Regions from separate parts of the Zhongshania borealis genome, predicted to be linked through region 1. Evidence: predicted binding sites of a transcription regulator. Region 1 holds the regulator's gene; the other holds the start of a gene.
What was found. The regulator sigma-54, encoded in region 1, starts transcription at its own class of promoters, with help from an activator protein. The targets are predictions, from matches to a motif close to TGGCACANNNNTTGCNNT.
Positions count from the first base shown of each region.

Region 2: ABD836_RS06875 (TorF family putative porin) is a predicted target of sigma-54. The motif match lies at 2,968-2,985, and genes of this name have one in related genera.

Region 1 is NZ_BAABDM010000011.1:53,524-64,464, forward strand. Features, by position in the region: gene hisD (histidinol dehydrogenase) at 1-850, opposite strand, end outside; gene hisG (ATP phosphoribosyltransferase) at 850-1,506, opposite strand; gene murA (UDP-N-acetylglucosamine 1-carboxyvinyltransferase) at 1,533-2,798, opposite strand; gene ABD836_RS17695 (BolA family protein) at 2,826-3,059, opposite strand; gene ABD836_RS17700 (MlaC/ttg2D family ABC transporter substrate-binding protein) at 3,181-3,855, opposite strand; gene ABD836_RS17705 (KpsF/GutQ family sugar-phosphate isomerase) at 4,048-5,022, shown strand; gene ABD836_RS17710 (KdsC family phosphatase) at 5,039-5,560, shown strand; gene lptC (LPS export ABC transporter periplasmic protein LptC) at 5,562-6,128, shown strand; gene lptA (lipopolysaccharide transport periplasmic protein LptA) at 6,115-6,693, shown strand; gene lptB (LPS export ABC transporter ATP-binding protein) at 6,696-7,421, shown strand; gene ABD836_RS17730 (RNA polymerase factor sigma-54) at 7,565-9,061, shown strand; gene hpf (ribosome hibernation-promoting factor, HPF/YfiA family) at 9,143-9,430, shown strand; gene ABD836_RS17740 (PTS sugar transporter subunit IIA) at 9,464-9,913, shown strand; gene rapZ (RNase adapter RapZ) at 9,915-10,772, shown strand; gene ABD836_RS17750 (HPr family phosphocarrier protein) at 10,783-10,941, shown strand, end outside.
Region 2 is NZ_BAABDM010000002.1:128,251-139,191, reverse strand. Features, by position in the region: gene urtD (urea ABC transporter ATP-binding protein UrtD) at 1-703, shown strand, start outside; gene urtE (urea ABC transporter ATP-binding subunit UrtE) at 708-1,403, shown strand; gene ABD836_RS06880 (hypothetical protein) at 1,649-2,551, shown strand; gene ABD836_RS06875 (TorF family putative porin) at 3,043-3,693, shown strand; gene glnK (P-II family nitrogen regulator) at 3,781-4,119, shown strand; gene ABD836_RS06865 (ammonium transporter) at 4,190-5,434, shown strand; gene glnK (P-II family nitrogen regulator) at 5,748-6,086, shown strand; gene ABD836_RS06855 (hypothetical protein) at 6,290-6,490, shown strand; gene ABD836_RS06850 (HAD family hydrolase) at 6,524-7,228, opposite strand; gene xerC (tyrosine recombinase XerC) at 7,215-8,120, opposite strand; gene ABD836_RS06840 (alpha/beta hydrolase family protein) at 8,293-9,507, shown strand; gene ABD836_RS06835 (DUF484 family protein) at 9,601-10,305, opposite strand; gene dapF (diaminopimelate epimerase) at 10,314-10,941, opposite strand, start outside.

The sequences.
Region 1 (10,941 bases):
CGTCCAAAAACGCAGCATCAGGACTTAATAAAATAGATTGAGCGTCTTCGTCGTGCTCCGCCTGGGAGAACAAATCCATCGCGATCCAATCGGCATCCGTTTTGCCGTCGCAGATCACCAAAATTTCTGAGGGCCCAGCAATCATATCGAGCCCAACACTACCGAACACTTGGCGCTTGGCAGTAGCCACATAGATATTTCCGGGGCCGACAATCTTGTCGACTTTTGGAATTGTCTCAGTACCGTAGGCCAAGGCGCCAACGGCTTGAGCGCCGCCGATAGTGAATACCCGGTCAACCCCAGCAATCGCTGCCGCAGCCAACACCATGTCATTGACAAAACCCTTAGGAGTTGGCGACACCATGATCAATTCATCCACCCCCGCCACCTTGGCAGGAATAGCATTCATTAATACCGATGAAGGGTAAGTTGCCTTGCCGCCCGGCACATATAATCCTACCCGCTCGAGCGGCGTAATTTGCTGACCGAGCACCGTGCCATCCGCCTCAGTATATGACCAAGACTCCTGGCGCTGATGCTGGTGATAACTGCGAATGCGATCGGCGGCTTTCTCAAGCGCATCGCGAACTTCAGCTGGAATAGATTGCAAAGCGGCTTGCATACGCGCTTGCGGAATTTCGAGCTCGCTGGCGGCTGCCGCGTCCACACCATCAAACTGTTTGGTATAGGTAAGCAGCGCCGTATCGCCGTTATTGCGAATCGCCGCTAAGACTTCTGCAACCGTGTTGGAAACAGTCGGATTCGTCGTTGCCTCCCAGTTGAGTAAAGCCGTCAACGCCGCATCAAAACCAGGTTCTGCGGCATCCATGCGCCGAATGATTTCAGCCATCACACAGTCTCCGATGCAGCTTGGCGAGCCTCCACGGCGGCCGTCAATTTGCCAATAATATCTTGAATACTCTGGTGCTTGCGCTTCATTGCAGCCTTGTTAACTACCAGGCGCGAGCTAACATCGGAGATCATATCTCGCGGCTCCATGCCATTGGCGCGCAGGGTATTACCGGTATCGACAATATCGACAATCAAATCTGCCAAATTCATCAATGGCGCCAGCTCCATTGCACCATAGAGCTTGATAAGCTCTACCTGAACACCCCGCTCAGCAAAGTGCCGGCGGGCAACATTCACGAATTTAGTCGCAACGCGAACTCGGCCGTGAGGCAAGGCCTCACCAACACGACCCGCCGTCATTAAGCGGCAGCGAGCAATATTTAAGTCGAGGGGCTCATACATGTCCGCCGCGCCCAACTCCAGCAGCATATCTTTACCCGCCACCCCAATATCTGCCGAACCCAACTTAACGTAGGTCGGCACGTCGGTACCCCGAATCACAATTAGTTGAATATGGGCGTGATTGGTTTCAAAAATCAGCTTGCGACTACTGCTTATATCCTCAAGCGGCACAATACCGGCTTCGGCTAGCAGGGGCAGGGTTTCTTTAAGAATACGCCCTTTGGTGAGGGCGATCGTAACCGGCTGATCCACAAGTAAACTCCAAGAACGGATAAATTCTAGTTAGCAACTCGGCGAATATCGGCGCCAAGCGCGAGGAACTTTTCCTCAATGCATTCATAACCGCGATCGATGTGATAAATTCTATCGACCAAAGTCTCACCGTCGGCAACCAAACCAGCAATAACGAGGCTCGCTGACGCACGTAAATCACTGGCCATTACCGGGGCACCCTTAAGGCGATCAATACCCTTAATCATAGCGGTATTACCTTCAATTGTGATTTTGGCACCCATGCGATTCATTTCATGGGTTTGAATCAAACGATTTTCAAAAATCGTCTCTGTGACGTGGGATACGCCATCAGCCACGGTATTCATCGCCGTAAACTGGGCCTGCATATCAGTTGGAAAGCCAGGATAGGGCATGGTTTTAATATTAACTGCTTTAGGCTGACGCCCCTCCATGTCGAGGGTAATCCAGTCAACGCCACTTTCGATCTTAGCGCCCGCCTCTTCCAATTTAACCAGCACGGCCTCTAAAGTCTCAGGACCAATATCCCGAAGGCGGATAGAACCGCGACTAGCCGCGGCCGCCACTAAATAGGTACCCGCCTCAATGCGGTCAGGCATAACTGAGTATGTACAGCCATGCAAGCGCTCAACACCGTCGATGGTAATTGTCGCAGTACCATGACCTGTAATTTTGGCACCCATAGCGATCAGGCAATTCGCCAAATCGACAATTTCAGGTTCGCGCGCGGCGTTTTCTAGTACGGTGCGACCTTTGGCCAGCGCCGCCGCCATCATCACGTTCTCAGTGCCGCCAACGGTAACCATATCAAATAAGACGTGGGCGCCTTTTAAACCACCCTCCGGTGCCCGCGCAGTGATATAACCTTCGTCGATATCAATAATTGCACCCATCGCCTCAAAGCCGCGCAGATGTTGATCTACTGGCCGACTACCGATGGCGCAGCCGCCAGGAAAAGACACTTTCGCGTGCCCAAAATGCGTTAACAAGGGACCCAACACCAAAATCGATGCACGCATGGTTTTCACCAATTCATAGGGCGCCGTTGTTTCGGTGGTGGTTGAACCATTAATTTCAACGCCGAGTCGCTCATCGACAATCAACTCAGTACCCATACTGCGCAACAGCGCGATCATGGTAGTGACATCGTGCAAATGTGGCAGATTGCGGATTAGTACCGGCTCGCTAGACAACAAGGTAGCGGCAAGAATCGGCAATGCCGCATTTTTGGAACCAGACACGCGAATCTCTCCGGCCAAAGGGCCGCAGCCGCGTATAAGCAACTTATCCATGCAATCTCCTGGAAAGTCCCGTCAGCCTCAGGCTTGAGCTTCCTCGGGGGTAATAGCTTTAATATTAATAGCGTGCAACGAGCCGTCGCGTATCCAATCGTTGACCGCAGCATAGACCAATTGCTGGCGTTTAACTGCGCGTAAACCGGAAAATGCAGCACTCACAACGCGAACGTCAAAATGACTGCCATCGCCACTGACCGCGACCTCACTCCCTGGAAAATGCTCGGAAAGGCGTTGCTCAATAAGATCTGTTTGCATGACAATCCTGCCTGTATTCATCACTAGCGATATCAAGCGCGGAATTGTACGCAATTGCAGTCCACATGGCGAGGCGAATACCGGTAAAGCGTACTCACCCTGCCACCGAGGCAAAGAATAATTATTTTGCTGCCTGTTCTTCCATCACGGATTGGGGAGCAACTGTCCAGTTGGCAATGACTTTATCAATATCACCATTGTATTGCTTAACCGCAGCATCAAACTGATTTTGATAAATCCGCCCTAAATTTAAGCCTTCGATAACCACGTTACGCAGCTTCCATTTGCCATCTGAACCCTGGCGAACGGTGTACATAACTTGATAGGGCTTAGCGCGCTCACCATAAATATCTTGGCGTACACCCACACTGCCCGACAGGTCTACATCGTCTGCAAGCGGCGAAACTTCGATGCGGTTACCATTAAATCCCAACAAGCCCTGCGCATAGGTATTGATCAGCCCATCTTTAAAGCTATTGGTGAAGCGCATTACCCGATCGCGAAACTGAGCACGCTCTGCATCGGTTTTTAAACTCTCGTAATAGCGGCGACTGCCATACTTGCCCATTATGCCCCGAGCAAAGCTCTGGAAATCGACCACGTCATCCATAATCCTGCGTACTTCAGAGGTAAAGCGCTTAGGGTCCTTATCGATATAACTACGCGCCTCTTCAATAACCTTCACCAGCTCTTGTGTCGTGTCGGCCACAACCTCATAAGGCCCCTTTTCTGCTGCATATGCCGGAGCCAGCATGCCAATCGCCATAAATGCGGCAAGAAAAAATCGCTTGTACATATCGTTTCCTCAATAATTTTTAACCGTTTAAACACGGCACATCACTACCAACTGCAAGCTTCGACCTCGAATTATGGGAATGTCTCCCACATCTAAGGACAGCTAATCCTGTTATTTTGTCACATTGGAAATTATCATAGCTAACATTAGCCCAAGCTTAACAGGCAATTTCAATAATCTAGGTAATCCCGAGTGACCAATAGCACATCATATACTAGCTCTGCTCTGCGCGTTATCGGTATGGAAAGAGATGCCGTAGCCGTTCTCGCCGACCGCATTGACGAAAGTTTTAGCAAAGCCTGCGACATCTTACTAGCATGCAAGGGCCGCGTCGTTGTGACCGGAATGGGGAAATCGGGCCATATCGGCAATAAAATTGCCGCCACCCTTGCCAGCACGGGCACACCGGCCTTTTTTGTGCACCCGGGTGAAGCCAGTCATGGTGACTTGGGAATGATCACTGCGGGAGATGTCGTCATTGCACTGTCGAACTCAGGCACGACTGGTGAGCTAATTACTATCTTGCCGCTACTAAAACTGTTGGCAGTGCCAGTAATAGCGCTAACAGGAAATCCCGACTCCGAACTCGCCACCGCCGCAGACGTCCACTTAAATGTCGGCGTGGCGGAGGAAGCATGCCCCCTTAACCTCGCCCCAACATCCAGCACCACCGTTACTTTGGTAATGGGCGACGCACTGGCCATCGCCTTACTCGAAGCGAGAGGCTTTACCGCCAATGATTTCGCACTATCGCATCCAGGAGGCGCATTGGGCCGGAGACTCATATTAAAAATCGACAGCATAATGCATACAGGCGACAGCATCCCCAAAATCACTTTGGGCAGCGCGCTGAGCGGCGCCCTACTGGAAATGAGCAGTAAAACCTTGGGGATGACAACCGTCGTTGACCAAGATGGCGTGCTAGCCGGCATTTTCACCGATGGCGACTTACGCCGCGCCATAGACCGCGGTATCGATATACACCAATGTCCTATCGATGACATTATGACCCGCAATTGTCGTACCATTAAGCCCGGCATGATGGCTGCCGAAGCGCTGCGTATTATGGAAGACAATAAAATCACGGTACTGGTTGCCGTAAACGACAGCGGCCAACCTGTTGGCGTCATACACACCCACGACCTGCTCAAAGCCGGCGTTGCCTAGGGAAATCACCACAAATATGCACAGCGTGATTGAGAAAGCAAAAACCATCAAACTATTGGCGATGGATGTCGACGGCGTGTTGACCAATGGCAGCCTGTACTTTGGCAATAGCGGCGAAGAAATGAAGGCCTTCAGTATTCTTGACGGGCTCGGCATCAAACTATTGCGTGACGCCGGCATAACGCCAGCTATTATCACCGGCCGCTGCTCTGAATTGGTAAAACGCCGCGCCGGTGAGTTAAAAATTGAATTGATCTATCAGGGCCGCGAAGACAAGCTGGTTGCCCTTGAGGAATTGCGAGCCGACCTCGGCCTCGAAATGAAAGACATTGCCTACGTCGGCGACGACCTTCCGGACTTATCGGCCATACGCCAAGCTGGGCTTGGCATTACCGTTGCCAACGGTCATGAATTTGTTGCCCGCCACGCAGACTGGCAAACCCGCGCTGCCGGCGGCAGTGGCGCTATTCGAGAGGTTTGCGAGCTAATTCTGCAAGCGCAGGGCAAGCTCAATAATGCCTTGGAGCAATACCTCTAAAATGAAACAAATAAAATTCACCGTATTTTCTGTGCTATCGGCCATTACAGCAATGGCCGGCACAGTGGTCTACCTCACCCAGTACAGTGAAAGCGGCAAATTAAGCATTGTCGAGCGCTTTGAGGCAATGCCCGACGCCGACTCCCACTTAAGCCAAGTCGACGGCATTAAGTACAGTCGGGACGGTGAAATTGCCTACAAATGGCGCGCAAGCAGCGCTGAACGACTAATTTCCGACGGCTCAATATCATTGCAAGACCCATTTTATATCGGCAATATCGCTGACCAGCGCCCGTGGACTGCCAGCGCCAAGGCAGGAAAGCTCTCTCAAGACGGCGAACAGCTGACCTTACTCGACACCGTGCTTGTCAAAGATTTAATTCGCCAAGCGCAAATCAGTACCGAATTACTGAGAATAAACTTGGATAGCAGCGAAGTGACTACCGACCAGCCATTAACGCTATCGCTACGCAATGGCAAAACGCGTTCCGTTGGCCTTAAAGCCAGTATGAAAAATGAACGCGTTGAACTCCTCGACCAGGTAAAAGGCCACTATGACCCCATATAATGCCGCGCTAATAGCTAGCTTTCTGTTCGCCATCAGCAGCTCAGCGCTAAGCTTACCCGACGATCGTAAGCAGGCTATTAACCTGAGCTCTGACCGGGCTATTTACGAGAACAACCAAGGTGTTTATGTTGGCAACGTCAGCATGAGCCAAGGTTCACTGAAAATTCGCGCCGACAAACTGACCATCATAGAATCGGATCGTAAAGTTGAAAAAGTCGTTGCGGAGGGCAGCCCCGCCTATTTCGAGCAGCAGCCTCGCGCCGAAGAAGGCGTTGTTATCGCCAGCGCCCAGCGGATTGAATACAGCCTAGCGCAAGAAGAAATTCTTCTTGAAAAAAATGCGTCAATTACTCACCAGGGTTCCAAAATTTCTGGTGACCGCGTGGTTTATAGCGGTCGCAAGCAAATGGTGATCGCCGACGGCGGCACCACCGAAAAAGAAAATCGCGTAAAAATGACGCTGCAACCGCAAGCCATCCCCGACAGCGAACAGCCCGAAAGCAACAAAGCGAATGAGGCTAGTGAGCCGACCCCAGACAATGCCCTCAGCGGAGAATTGCGCTAACCATGCCTGTTTTGCAAGCAAGTAATCTCGCCAAGGCCTATAAGGGTCGCGAAATCATCAAAGATGTCTCTCTCACCATAAGCAGCGGCGAAATTGTAGGCTTGCTAGGTCCAAATGGCGCGGGTAAAACCACCTGTTTTTACATGATTGTGGGCATCGTCAATGCCGACCGCGGCACCATACGTCTCGACGACCGCGACCTTACCAAACTGTCGATTAACGGACGCGCGAAAAATGGCGTGGGCTATCTGCCACAAGAGGCCTCAATATTTCGCAAATTAACCGTCGCCGATAACATCATGGCGATTCTTGAGACCCGTAGCGACCTCAATCGCAAGCAGCGTAAAGAAAAACTTGAGTCGCTACTGCAAGAATTCCACATAACACATATTCGAAGCTCAATGGGAATGGCACTTTCTGGCGGCGAACGACGCCGGGTTGAAATAGCGAGAGCACTGGCCACAGAACCCAGTTTTATCCTATTGGATGAGCCCTTTGCCGGCGTTGACCCGATCTCTGTAAATGACATTCAAAACATCGTTAAACACTTGCAGGCTCGGGGTATTGGCGTACTCATTACTGACCACAATGTTCGCGAAACCCTCGATATATGCGATAAGGCTTATATCGTCGGCGAAGGCCGTATCGTTGCCGAGGGCGACGCCAATACCGTGCTAAATAATCAGATCGTTCGAGACATATACCTCGGTGACAAATTCACCTTATAACGCCGACAACCAACAAATGAATCGGCACAGGTATTGCAGGCAATGATTGTCCCGACTACACTGAGAGAGAGGCATAATTATTGCCGGTAGGGCAAAAACAGCTTGCTCGTGTTACCACTCTCTTGTTGTAGAAGACACTGCCTATGAAACAATCGCTACAGCTCAAAGTCGGTCAAAGCCTGACAATGACACCCCAGCTGCAACAGGCGATTCGCTTATTACAACTTTCCACCCTCGATCTTCAGCAAGAAATTCAATCGGCACTAGATTCTAACCCCCTGCTCGAAATCAGCGACGACAGCGATGATTTTGAAGTGAATACCGAGCCCACCTCTGCCGAACCTAAGAAAGCCGAAAAAAGTAGCGATCAAGAAACCGAGGCCCCCCAGCCTGAGGCAGATACTGAGTGGGCCGAACGCAGCGATATCCCCGACGATTTACCCGTAGATAGCCAGTGGGACGACGTCTATCAGTCCAGCGGCACCAGCAGTGGTTCTGGCAGCGGTTCGGCGTCAGAGGACAGTGATTACAGCAACGATTACCGCAACTCCAGCGCAGATACTCTACAAGACCACTTGCGCTGGCAGTTAAATCTTAGCCGCCTGTCCGATATCGATCGACTGATTGCCGAGGCCATCATCGACGCCATTGACGATAACGGCCGACTCACGGTAAGCGCCGAAGATCTCGTAGACGGTTTTGCCAGTGACGAAATCGAAATCGAAGAATTTAATGCGATTTTACATCTGATCCAGCAGTTTGATCCGCCAGGCGTAGCTGCGCGCGATTTGCAAGAATGCCTGTTAATTCAACTCAAGCAACTACCACCAGACACACCGCTAGTTGAAGAAGCCCGTCTTGTTGTTAGCCAATATATGGCGCAATTGGGTAATCGCGACTATAACCAAATAATGCGCCGCTGCCGTTTGAAGGAAGAACAGCTCCGCGACATTATAAAACTGGTTCAGTCTCTCAACCCAACGCCCGGCGATAGCATTGGTGCCGACGACACCGAATATGTTGTTCCCGATGTGTTTGTTAGCAAAAAAGAAGATCGTTGGCTGGTAGAGCTAAATCCCGACATTGCACCTAAAATTCAAATTAATGCGCACTACGCCGCGCTGGCCAGAAAGAGCAGTAATAGCAGTGACAACGACTATATTCGCGACAATTTGCAAGAAGCGCGCTGGTTTATTAAAAGTCTGCTTAGCCGCAATGAGACTCTAATGAAAGTCGCCACTAAGATTGTCGAATACCAACGCGGCTTCCTAGAGTACGGCGACGAAGCAATGAAACCCTTGGTGTTACACGATATTGCTGAAGCTGTTGGTATGCACGAGTCCACTATTTCCCGCGTAACAACACAAAAATACATGCACACGCCACGCGGTATTTTTGAACTAAAATACTTTTTTTCAAGCCATGTATCTACCGATACCGGCGGCGAATGCTCATCTACGGCCATTCGTGCACTAATCAAAAAACTGGTGGCGGCAGAAAATCCCCGCAAACCCTTAAGCGACAGCAAGATCACCGATTTACTGGGTGAACAGGGCATACAAGTCGCCCGTCGCACCATTGCAAAATATCGAGAATCACTGGTTATTCCGCCCTCTAACGAGCGGAAACGACTGGTATAGTGGCAGTGCCCCTGTTACGGTCATTGTCGTCATACACGCGCCGTGAGGCGCTAGTTATTTTCAGCGATGAAGGAGCAAAATATGCAGATTACTGTTAGTGGTCATCACGTTGACGTCACCCCGTCTCTTCGCGATTACGTCAATACTAAGCTCGGCAAACTTCAACGACATTTTGACAACATCACCAATACCGACGTCACTCTGTCCGTCGAAAAACTGATCCAAAAAGCCGAAGCCACTGTGCACGTTGCCGGCGCCGACTTATTTGCCACTTGTGAATCAGAGGATATGTACGCGGCAATCGACAGTTTGACCGACAAGCTCGATAGACAACTGATAAAGCACAAAGAAAAAACCCTGGGCCGCTAAGGCCCCTGACCTAACCCACTGTTGCAAGAAACCATGATACTCAATTCCATTCTTACCTTAGGACGCACCCATAGCGGTGCGTCTATTACGAGCAAAAAACGACTTCTCGAATTTATTTCGGCAGGCATTAGCGCTGACAACAGTGAATTTGACGCCGATGAATTATTTAATGAATTACTTGCCAGAGAGCGCCTTGGCAGTACTGGCATTGGTCACGGAGTAGCGATCCCGCACTGCCGCAGCAGCCGCTGCACCGCCATCACCGGAATGTTACTCAAACTCGACCAAGCTATCGATTTTGAAGCTATTGACGACCAACCCGTCGACCTCGTATTTGCACTTATCGTTCCCGCAGAAGCGCACGACGAGCACCTCAAAGTGTTGGGCGCACTGGCCACCGCGTTTAATGAAGAAGAATTCCGCAGCGGCCTGCGCAGCGCAAGCTCCGACCAAGCCCTGCTAGACCGAGCTCTGCAAGCTTAGTATGGAACTCATCATTCTCAGCGGCCGCTCTGGATCAGGCAAAAGTACTGCGCTCCACCAACTCGAGGATGAGGGCTTTTACGCGATCGACAATCTTCCCGTGTCGCTGCTTCCAGAGTTGGTTCGTGAGCTTTCCCAAAGCCCACTCAAAGTACACAAGCAAGTTGCCGTCTGTATCGACGCTCGCAATTCCCAAGACGGCCTAGCGCGCTTCAAAGGGCTCTGCGAGCAAGTTCAGCAACATGCTCGCCTACGAATAGTTTTTCTCGATGCCGCAGACGACAAACTCATCAAACGCTTTAGCGAAACACGCCGTCGCCACCCGCTAACAACTGACTCCCTGCCACTGGCCGATGCAATTAAGCTTGAGTCACGGTTACTGGAGCCGATTGTGGTCGAAGCCTCGCTGGCCATCGACAGCAGCGATATGACGGTACACGAGCTGCGCGCCGCTATTCGCGACCGCATTCTTGGCGTTGACGCCAGCCGCCTAGCTGTGCAAATTAAATCCTTCGGCTTTAAACGCGGCCTGCCGATCGATGCAGACCTAGTCTACGACCTACGGATGCTACCTAACCCGCACTGGCAAGAAAATTTGCGCAGCCTTACTGGCAAGGACCAGGCGGTGCAGGAATTCCTTAGTGGCCAAGCCGACGTCCAGCTAATGCGCCGCGACATTTTGCAGTATCTGCAAACTTGGTTACCCAAAATAGAAGCCAGCAACCGCAGCTATTTCACGGTTGCCATTGGTTGCACCGGTGGCCAGCATCGCTCAGTATATATGGCTGAATCCTTGGCTGAGGCAATGCGCAGTAGCTACCCAGACCTCCAAGTTCGCCATCGCGAACTCCAGAACTAGAGGCGACACGATGGTCGAAGCAGAAATCAAAATCATCAACAAACTGGGGTTACACGCCCGCGCTGCGGCCAAGCTCGTTGCTACTACTGGCGCATATAGTTCAAAAATCACGCTTGCTATTGGCGACAAAAGTGTCGACGGAAAAAGTATTATGTCAGTAATGATGCTC
Region 2 (10,941 bases), on a different contig from region 1:
AAGTTTTGATGGTTTTAAAGCCATTAATAATTTGTCGCTTGATATTGCGCCGGGTGAGCTCCGCGCCATTATTGGTCCCAATGGCGCGGGCAAAAGTACCATGATGGATATTATCACTGGTAAAACTCGACCCGATTCGGGGGAAGTGCGATTTCGTGACAGTATCGACCTTACTCAATACGACGAAGCAGATATTGCGAACTTGGGTATCGGCCGCAAATTTCAAAAACCCACGGTGATTGAAACCCTAACAGTTTGGGACAATGTGGAACTGGCTTTGGCGGGCAACCGCAGTGTGATTCGTGCGCTCTGGCACAAATTGAGCAGTGAGCAGGGTGATCGTATTAATGAAGTTATAAAGCTGGTTGGCCTAAAAGCGAAAACCGGTGATTTGGCTGGCAGCCTTTCTCACGGTCAAAAGCAGTGGTTAGAAATTGGCATGCTGATTGTGCAGGGGCCGGAGCTTTTACTTGTCGATGAACCCGCCGCGGGAATGACGGATCAAGAAACCATGGAAACGGCTGCGCTATTAAAAGAAATTAACCGCGAGCACACCATTGTGGTGGTCGAGCACGATATGGACTTCATTAAAGCATTAGACAGCAAAGTGACGGTGTTGCATGAGGGCAGTGTTCTCGCCGAAGGCCGTCTCGACGTCGTGTCGGCCAATCCACGGGTAATCGAAGTTTATTTAGGGCGTTAACACTATGTTGCTAGTGAATGATATCGATCTCTACTACGGCGCGAGTCAGGCTTTACGCAAAGTAAATGTTAGCGCAGAAAAGGGCAAGGTGACCTGCATACTCGGTCGCAATGGCGTGGGTAAGTCGAGTTTGGCCAGGGCTATTACAGGTCGGCACCCTGTGCGTGGCGGCAGTATCGTATTGGACGGTAAAGACATTAGCGCCATGGCGCCGGCGGATCGCGCTCGGGCGGGTGTTGCTTACGTACCTCAGGGGCGAGAGATTTTTTCGCAGCTGACCGTACAAGAGAATCTCTATACCGGTTACGCGCCACTCAAGCGCAGTCAGCGTCAAATCAGCCAAGAGATTTTCGATTTGTTTCCCGTACTGAAAAGTATGCTAAAGCGTCGAGGTGGCGATTTGTCTGGAGGGCAGCAGCAACAATTGGCGATTGCCAGAGCTTTAATTACCCGGCCACGCTTGTTGGTACTGGATGAACCCACCGAGGGAATTCAGCCTTCTATTATTAAGGACATCCACAATGTTATTACCATCCTGCGCCAGCAAGGTGAGATGGCGATTGTCTTAGTTGAGCAGTATTTTGATTTTGCCCGTGAGCTGGCGGATTACTACGCGGTAATGGATCGCGGTGAAGTGATCTTGTCTGGTCGCGGCGACGAAATGGTTGAGGAGGACGTGCGCCGTCATATGACGGTGTAATTCAGCTGGGTCAGATGCCTGACGTCGGGCCCCGAAGGAAAAGGAATTCACTCCGTTCACGTGGCTATTTGCGCCTGCCGAGATAATTTCGATGCAGGTCACTTCATCGTTTCTGCTAAGGCAACTAGCTCGAGTTAGACATCGGGCTGCAGACGAGTAAAATTGATGACTATTCACACTAAATGCCGCATTTTTATTTTTACCAAAGACTATAATGGCGGCCTTCACCCCTTTAGGAAAAGTCCATGAAATACCTTGCCACACTGGCGTTAGCCTTGGTTCCGCTAACGAGCATGGCAACCGATTTAACAATTCCGGCTGGCCAGGCATACCTTGTTGGTGTCGATCAACAGGAGTTGATTTTAGATAACTTGCGCATAGGTAACGACGCGCGAATTAGCTTTGCGCCAGGGGTTAATTCTTGGCGTGTTCATGCGCGCGTGGCCAGTATTGGTAAAAACGTGGTGATTGATGGCCGCGGTGCGGCAGGTGTGAATGGCGCGGCCGGTATTTCTGCGCCAAGCTGTGACGAGTTTGTCGACGGCCAGCCTGGCAATATTGGGCAAGCCGGTGCAGACGGTGTCGAAATCCGCTTACAACTCGCGTTAGAAAGCCTAGGCAGTATGCGGATTTTAAGTGCCGGTGGCGACGGTGGCCTCGGTGGTGCGGGTGGCGACGGTGCTGACCTTGATAGCGGTTGCGGAGCAGATGTGGCTGGTGAGGGCGGTAACGGTGGTGATGGCGGTGAAGGTGGTCGCGGCGGCGACGTGACTTTCTTGTATCAAAGTTTAGCCAAGACCGAATCTGGCGACGCGATGGTGAGCCGGCTTAATATTAATACCGATGGTGGCGCTGGCGGTGAGGGCGGTGATGCCGGCTCAGGTGGCGCTGGCGGCAGCGGCCATTACGAGACTAGAAAATCGCTGACGGGCAGCGGTCGTAAGTGGGTAGCGGGTGCATCCGGTGGCTTGGCCGGGAGTCCAGGTTCGACAGCGTCGGCGGGGCAGCCCGGACGTATTCTGCTCGATCAGCTGATCATGAGTACTGTTAAAGTGGCGCCGACTAACGTTAACCCCTTAAGCCTTAAGGCCCTGCAGCGTGAAATAGAACAATTGCGCAAGCGAGTTGAACAGCTAGAGGCACAATAAGTAACTGGCGCTTTGTGATAGGTCGTTTATTAGCGCTTTAAAAGGATGCCAATGGCATCCTTTTTTCGTTTCAGGGTGCAAATCGCTGGCTTGTAGTGCGGCGGCACTTAATTGGTGCGTTTTTTCCAGAGGTCGTTGCCGACGTTGCATCATAATTGGTCTGACTGTGGCTATCCTGTTGTTTTTAAATAGATAATTAGCGTTATTAAAGGCGTTTTCCAGCCGAGTATTTTCCGTATTTATTCAGGCGTGCTTATATTTGTGGCATTTATTTTTTGCATATTCGCCCTAATGCTCTAAGTTTGTGCGTACCCGGTGTTTTCGACCTTACTAGGCAAAGACCGGTAAATGGCTAGATTTAACTTCACCAAACGAGTTTTATTTAAGCTTTTGATTTTAAACAATAAAAATGATGTTGGCACTGAAAGTGCTATAGCTACAACAGGAATGTGCTTGATCACTTTCTCTATACTAAATGCGGAGACTACAACATGAACAAAATGAAAACTTTACTGGCTGCCGGTGTTGCAGCTGCTTCAATGACCATGGTTGCTGCCCCAGCTTCTGCTGAAGTATCAGCGAGCGCTTCTGTTGCCAGTATGTACTTGTGGCGTGGTTTTGATCTGAGCGATGGCTCTCCAGCTGTTTCTGGTGATATCACCGTAAGCGGTGCCGGTTTCTATGCCGGTGTTTGGGGTTCTAGCGGCGATGACACTGCAGGGCAAGAGGTAGATTACTACGCTGGTTATGCAACTGAAGTAGGCGCGCTAAGCGTTGATCTGAGTGTGTGGAACTATGTTTATCCAGGTGCATCAGCAGGTTTCGTTGATAACGGCGACACGTATGGTGATTTGAGCGAAATTATTCTTGGCTTAGGTTTAGGCCCAGTTAGCTTGACGATTTATGACAACATTGCTGGCGCTAACGGCTATTTCTATTACACCTTGGGCTATGATGTTGCGCAATTCTCATTCACCCTCGGCGGCACCGATAGCGACGATGAAGATTCAAATTACGCTCACTTCGACGTGTCTTACGCCTACAACGATAATCTGAGCTTTACCTTCAGCCAGATGATCGACGAAGACAATGACGACGATATGAACTTTGTAGTTTCTTACAGCTTGCCTATTTCCATGTAATACCCCGACCGGTGGCAGTGTTGCCACCGGTCATTTTTTTAACTTAGTCCTAGTGTGTGATCGACGCACATTAACAGGAGATTTCCGATGAAATTGATTACGGCTGTTATTAAGCCATTCAAACTTGACGATGTGCGTGAGGCGCTATCTGACATCGGTGTACAGGGAATAACTGTTACCGAAGTTAAGGGTTTTGGTCGCCAAAAAGGTCACACCGAATTGTATCGTGGCGCTGAATACGTTGTAGATTTTCTTCCTAAGGTGAAGATTGAAGTTGCAGTTGCTGATGGTTCTGTTGAGCCAACTATTGAAGCAATTACTAAATCAGCGAATACCGGCAAAATTGGCGACGGCAAAATTTTCGTTACTGCGCTTGAGCAGGTTGTTCGTATTCGTACCGGTGAGACTGGCGAAGAAGCCATCTAGATTCACAGGTTTGCGGTTTAAATAAACATTTAAATACAAGATTATTCTCTTTCCCTTTGGAGGGCATGTGATGGAAGACATCATACAGGTCAAGTACGCCCTGGACACGTTCTACTTCCTAGTGATGGGCGCGTTCGTAATGTGGATGGCAGCAGGTTTTGCCATGCTCGAGGCTGGTTTAGTTCGTTCTAAAAACACCACAGAAATTTTAACTAAAAACATCGCCCTGTTTGCGGTGGCATGTACCATGTACTTACTATGTGGCTACACAGTTATGTACGGCGGTTCTGAAGGCGGTATTCTGCCAGACGCTTGGTTCGGCAACTCAATTGCTGATGCGTCAGTAGAAGAAGTACTGGCCTCTAACGGCGATACTTACTACTCAGGTTCATCTGACTTCTTCTTCCAAGTGGTATTCGTAGCAACCGCTATGTCTATTGTTTCGGGTGCGGTCGCTGAGCGCATGAAGTTGTGGGCATTCTTAGCTTTTGCTGTTGTTATGACTGGCATCATCTACCCTCTTCAAGGTTCTTGGAGCTGGGGCGGCGGTTTCTTGTCTGAAGCTGGTTTCTCTGACTTTGCAGGCTCTGGCATAGTGCACATGTGTGGTGCTTCTGCAGCACTGGCTGGCGTATTGCTGCTTGGCGCTCGTAAAGGCAAGTATGGCGCAGGCGGTCAAGTTAATGCGATCCCAGGTGCAAACCTACCAATGGCGACATTGGGTACCTTCATCCTGTGGATGGGTTGGTTCGGTTTCAACGGCGGTTCTGAATTAATGGTGTCTAACATCGAAGAAGCTAACGCAACTGCACAGGTATTTGTTAATACCAACGCGGCGGCAAGTGGCGGCTTGATTGCAGCATTAATCGTAGCGCGCATCCTGTTCGGCAAAGCTGATTTAACCATGGTATTGAACGGCGCCTTGGCTGGTCTGGTAGCCATTACTGCTGATCCACTGTCACCTGATCCAATTATCTCTACCTTAATCGGTGCGGTTGGTGGTGTGTTAGTTGTGTTTGCCATCCTTGCTCTGGATAAAATCAAAATCGACGATCCTGTCGGTGCGATCTCTGTTCACGGTGTTGTTGGTCTCTGGGGTGTAATGGCAGTGCCATTCAACAACAGCGATGCAACTTTCGGTAATCAGTTATACGGTGCTTTCGTGATCTTTGCTTGGACCTTTGTGGCCAGCTTAGTGGTCTGGGGTATCTTGAAAGTAGTTATGGGCTTACGTGTTACAGAAGAGGAAGAGTACGAAGGTGTCGACCTCTCTGAATGCGGTATGGAAGCCTACCCAGAGTTCACCAACAAGTAGTACTCCCCTCAGGTCGGTGATTATAGGGCGCTCATTGAGCGCCCTTTTTTTTGCCTAGGCATAGAGGAGTTGAACGCTTGATGGGGGAGGAAGTCGAATGTCTGGTGCATAAACTCCGCGTTTTGTTTAAGCGATGCGTGTTGGCAAGGAAGATAGTGGACATAGCGAACGGCAAGCGTCAGACGTCTGACACCAAAGTGGGCCGTTTCTAAGGTTTTTTACGGCAAAAGCTGGGATCACCTTGCCAAACTCCCGCGCACTAGGCTAAATAGGGGTATAAAACAGTATTCATAATGAAGGGGAAACTACGGCGATGAAATTAGTCAGTGCGGTTATTAAGCCGTTTAAATTAGATGACGTCCGTGCCGCTTTGTCGGAAATTGGCGTGCAAGGCGTTACTGTGACCGAAGTAAAAGGTTTTGGACGCCAAAAAGGCCATACCGAGCTGTACCGTGGTGCGGAATATGTGGTGGATTTTCTTCCAAAGGTGAAATTAGAAATTGCGGTGTCCGACGATCAAGTGGAGAAAGTAATCGATACCGTAACCAAGGCGGCGTGTACCGGCAAAATAGGCGACGGTAAAATATTCGTGACTTCCCTTGAGCAAGTTATTCGAATTCGCACCGGCGAAACCGGTGAAGAAGCTATCTAATTTAGCTTTGGTAACGGTGAATCGAGGGCGGCTTTTAGTCGCCCTTTTTTATGGTCGCATGATTAACCTTTTTAGCTCAAAATAGATTAGTTACAACGATTATTAAGAACAAAACAGCCTAATCAGACCCTTGTCAGAGACTCTAAGAAAGCAGTATAAAGCGGCTTGTAAGCGCGGGTTTATTGTTTCCGGGAGGGGTTCCTATGGGGTCGCGTAATCGTAGTACAGAAAGTCCAATTCCAAGCCAAAGTTTTGTGCCTAGTCAGACCGTGCATGACCGCATGCGCGATCAACTGTCTAAGGACGTCGAGGCTTATTTAGCGCGAGGGGGTGAGATAAAACACCTCGACCCGCATATGCGCAGCAATCTTGCCGACACCGATTCCGACTCAGAAACTTATTAATTCTGCGTCGGCTGCGTCTGCGTGTTATTAGGCTTAGCTGGCATTAAACAGCTGGATGAGCTTGGGCAATTCTCGCCAGTCGTCAAAATGTTGATCCGCTAAGGGATGTGGCTCAGGCGCGTTCTCTGCGAGTCGCGCCTGAATTGCATGCATGCCTACCGCTTTCGCGCCAGCAACGTCATCATGCGTATTGTCGCCGATATGAATGCTTTCATGGGCATGGCAATTTGCCTGCGTGAGTGCTTTTAAAAACAGCGGAGCGGCTGGCTTGGCGGCGCCTAATTCTTCGGCTCGAAAGCAGGAATGGAAGTATTTGCTGATCGGCAGGCGTGTTATATCGGCGTTGCCATTGGTGAGGCTGATTAAGATATAGTCTTTGCTTAATTCCCTCAGGATGTCGGCGCAGTGCTCAAAAAAATAAACCTGCTGGCGGGCCTGATAAAAAGCATCATAGGCCGCGGCGGCTAATTGCCCACTTTGTTCGCCGTAACCGGACTCAATTAAGGCTTGATTTAAGCTGTCAATTCGCCACTTCGAAACGTAGTGTTCTAGGCCTGGATTGGCGCGGAGGTATTGCCAGCGGTGCTCGCGCAGGGCATCGGGATCAAACTTCGCCACCAGCGCCGGTGCGTTGCATTGCAAATGCTCATAAAAAGCTCGCTCGGCGTTTGCTATGGTTGGCGCGGTATGCCAAAGCGTGTCGTCGAGATCAAAACTCAATAATTTAATCTTGTTCATTGCTGGCCTTTCGCGTTGCTCGCGGGTGCGCCTTGTCATACACCTGCGCTAAATGCTGAAAATCGAGATGGGTATAGACCTGGGTGGTCGACAGATTGGCATGGCCGAGCAATTCTTGAACGCCCCGTAAATCACTGCTGGACTCCAGTAAATGACTGGCAAAGGAGTGTCGCAGCATGTGCGGATGGACATGGGCCGGCAAGCCCTGCTGTATTGCCCGATAGCGGATACGTTGCTGAATGGCGCGGTGGCCAAGGCGCCCGCCTCGCTGGCCCAGAAATAAGGCCTGATCGGCGGCGAGGCTGTCGCGTATTTTCAACCACTCGCGTAGGGCCGCTATCGCAACGCGGCCGATGGGTAAGGTGCGGGTTTTATTGCCTTTGCCGGTAACGGTGACCAGGGCGTCGTTTAAATCTAAATCACCGACATTGAGTGTTGCCAATTCTGCCAAGCGTAGACCAGAAGAGTAAAACAGTTCCATCATGGCGCGATCGCGTATATCGATGATGTCGTCGCCGTCGAATTCCAGCAACTGCTTTATCATGTCGACATCGAGGGTCTTGGGTAGACGCTTGGGGCGTTTAGGTGCGCTAATGCCGATGGCAGGATTCTGCTTGGCGTCGCGATGGCGCATCCTGAAGCGATAGAGGCTACGCAGAGCCGACAGTAGGCGCTGGATGCTCACTGCAGCGGCGCTGGCACTGCGTCGCTGACCAATGAAATAGCGAATATGTGCGCTGTCTGCTGCATCGACTGAGTTTAGCGATTGCTGCTCGCAAAAAGTGATAAAGCCGCTAAGGTCATTGCGGTAGGCGCTGAGGGTGTGAGGTGACAGCCGCCGGGCTGTACCGAGATAATCTAAAAAGTCCTCGAGCTCGTGTTGGATACTCATGAAGCGCGCCATAACAGACAGAGCACTCAGCTTAAGCACTGGCCGCAGCGGGGGCAAGAGTGGATGGCAATTTAGTGCTGCAACGAGAATTTATTGTATCGTGCACTACAGTCGATTATCTTGAATATGATAAAACTAAACATTTGCACAATATGCCAAGAGAATAATAGCGATGCCGCAATCCGTTTTACCCCCAGTTAAGAGCTCGCCTCCGTGGTGGAATAGCCTTCCTGAGGACTTTTACTCCCAGTCCGACGGCACAGAACTCGACAGCGAATACCCTTTAAAAGTTTACGGCACCGCGATTATGGATCGCATGGTGCGCACAGGTTTAGGGGTGATGATCTCCGGCGCCTTTGTGCCGCAGTTAATAAAGCGCGATGGCATGGCGCGTGAACGCGCGCGAATGGATTTTTACGCCGGTATGGCGGAAGACCGCGACGTTGATAAGGTCTTTATACCACCGCCAAAAGTGGAGGTAGAGGCGCATAAAATAGGGCGTTTTAATTACAAGCCAAAGGGAACTCCTGCTGTTGATCTCCGATTCACCAGCCCTTTTGCACCCTTGAACCCTGACCTTACCGAGAGTTACCTAAGCTATAAACGAAACCAAACGGCGAGTGCGCAGTACTGGACGCATCCCGACGGTCCTCGCCCGACGCTGATCTTTGTGCATGGGGTGGTCGAGAGTTGGTATGGTTTTAATAGCCTGTTCTTCTCGCTGCGTTGGTTTTACGAAAGCGGTTACGACATTTTGTTAATGACCCAGCCCTTTCATGGCGATCGCGCCGAAAAACATCACCCCTTTAGTGGTTATGGCCTTTTCGCCGGCGGCTTCTCGCAGTTAAACGAAGGCATGCTGCAAGCGGTGAGTGATTTACGGGTGTTTATCGATTACTTGTTTGAGCGGGGCGCTCCGCATGTTGGGATTAGCGGTCTGAGCTTAGGGGGTTACCTCAGTTCAATCATGGCGGTCGTTGAACCGCGCTTGGCTTTCTGTATTCCCAATTCGCCACTGGTATCACCTGTGGATACCATCCGCAGTTGGCAGCCAACGGGCGGCTTAATGGACTTGGTAAGCAAGCGCACCGGATTAAGCCCCATGGACCTTCGGCGCGGCCTGGCAATACACAGCCCGCTGAGTTATCAACCCAAGCTCGACCCGGAAAAGGTCATGATTATTGGCGGCGCTGGCGATCGTTTTACCCCACCGCGCTTTGTGCGCCTGCTCCATTCCCACTGGCCGGAATCGCATTTGCACTGGTTTCCAGGCAATCACATTTTGCACTTAGGGCAGAGTGAGTACCTGAAATTAATGCGGATGTTTATGGATAGGCATTGTCAGAGCGTCGAGTCTGGTGTCGGAAGTCAGGCGGTTGACGTATAGGATTGAGCGCAAATAGGGTAAAGGGCCGCTCGTATGCAGTTTGTGCGGGCGGGCATCTCGTCAGACACCCGACCCCAGAGGTCTAGCGATCGCTTAAAGAAACGGTCCCTTCATCAACTTTGGCAAACAGCGATTGACCACATCGGCAATGTATTCCAGAAACAGTGTGCCCATGCTGGATTTAAAGTGTTGAGGGTCTTTGCTGGCAATGGCAATAACGCCGTCGATGTTGCCAGCTTGAATCGGCATTAACGCGGCTGAGCCAATGTGGTCGGCGTGTTTGCCGAACAGAAAACTCAGTTCTTCGCCGCGCAGTACGCCGCACACCGCCTTCTTGCCACGGAGTAAATTGCCAATTTGTTGATGGGCTTGCTCGGGGCTAACCACGCGCAAGGCATTGCTGCCAACGCGATTGGGGTCGGCAAATATAATGAGGCTGGCGTAGTCGATATCGTCAAAGTCACTCACCAAAATGCGGCATAGACTGTTACTCAGCTCTTCGGCGCGCTTGGATTCAATGAGGGTCAAGATCAGTTTTTTACTGTGTTCAAATAACTGGTCGTTGCGGGTCGCGTTGTCCAGCAGCTTGCTGAGCCGGTTGCGCATGTCCATATTGCGCTCACGCAGAATCTCGACCTGGCGCTCGGCCAAGTTAACCACTTTGCCGGTTTGATGCGTGAGCTTAAGCTCAGCCAATATATCTTCATTGTTGAGAAAGAAACCGGGGTGGTTGCGCAGGTAACGCGCAACTTCGCTCTCACTGGGTAGACCATCTTTTTTCGGGTTTGCACTGTCCACAGGCGATCCTATATTTGTATCTGGCCTTCAAAAACGGTTGTGGCGGGGCCGGTCATAATAACGGGCTGGCCCGCGCCTTGCCACTCTATACTCAAACTGCCACCGGGCAAATGCACGGTAACCTTAGGGTTGAGCTTACCTTGTACGATGCCGCTAACCACCGCGGCGCAGGCCCCAGTTCCACAGGCCAAGGTTTCACCAACGCCGCGTTCGAATACCCGCAGCTTGATGGTGTCGCGGTCGATGACTTGCATAAAGCCGACATTGACCCGCTGGGGAAAACGCGGGTGTTGTTCTGCAATTGGGCCAACCTCAGCCACCGGCGCAGTGTCGACATCGGCAACCGGCAATATCACATGGGGATTACCCATCGACGCGGCGCCAACGCGCCACTCCACGCCATTGATGTCGAGCGCGTAGTCGCGGGCTTCGGTGTCAGCGGTAAAAGGAATGCGTTTGGGGTCGAGCACTGGCGCGCCCATGTCCACTTTTACATGACGGTTTTCGGTGACTTCTAATTCAATGATGCCCGCGAGGGTTTCGACTTTAATGCGCTCTTTACCGGTGAGGCGCTTGTCGCGGATATAGCGGGCAAAACAGCGCGCGCCGTTGCCGCACTGCTCCACTTCACTGCCT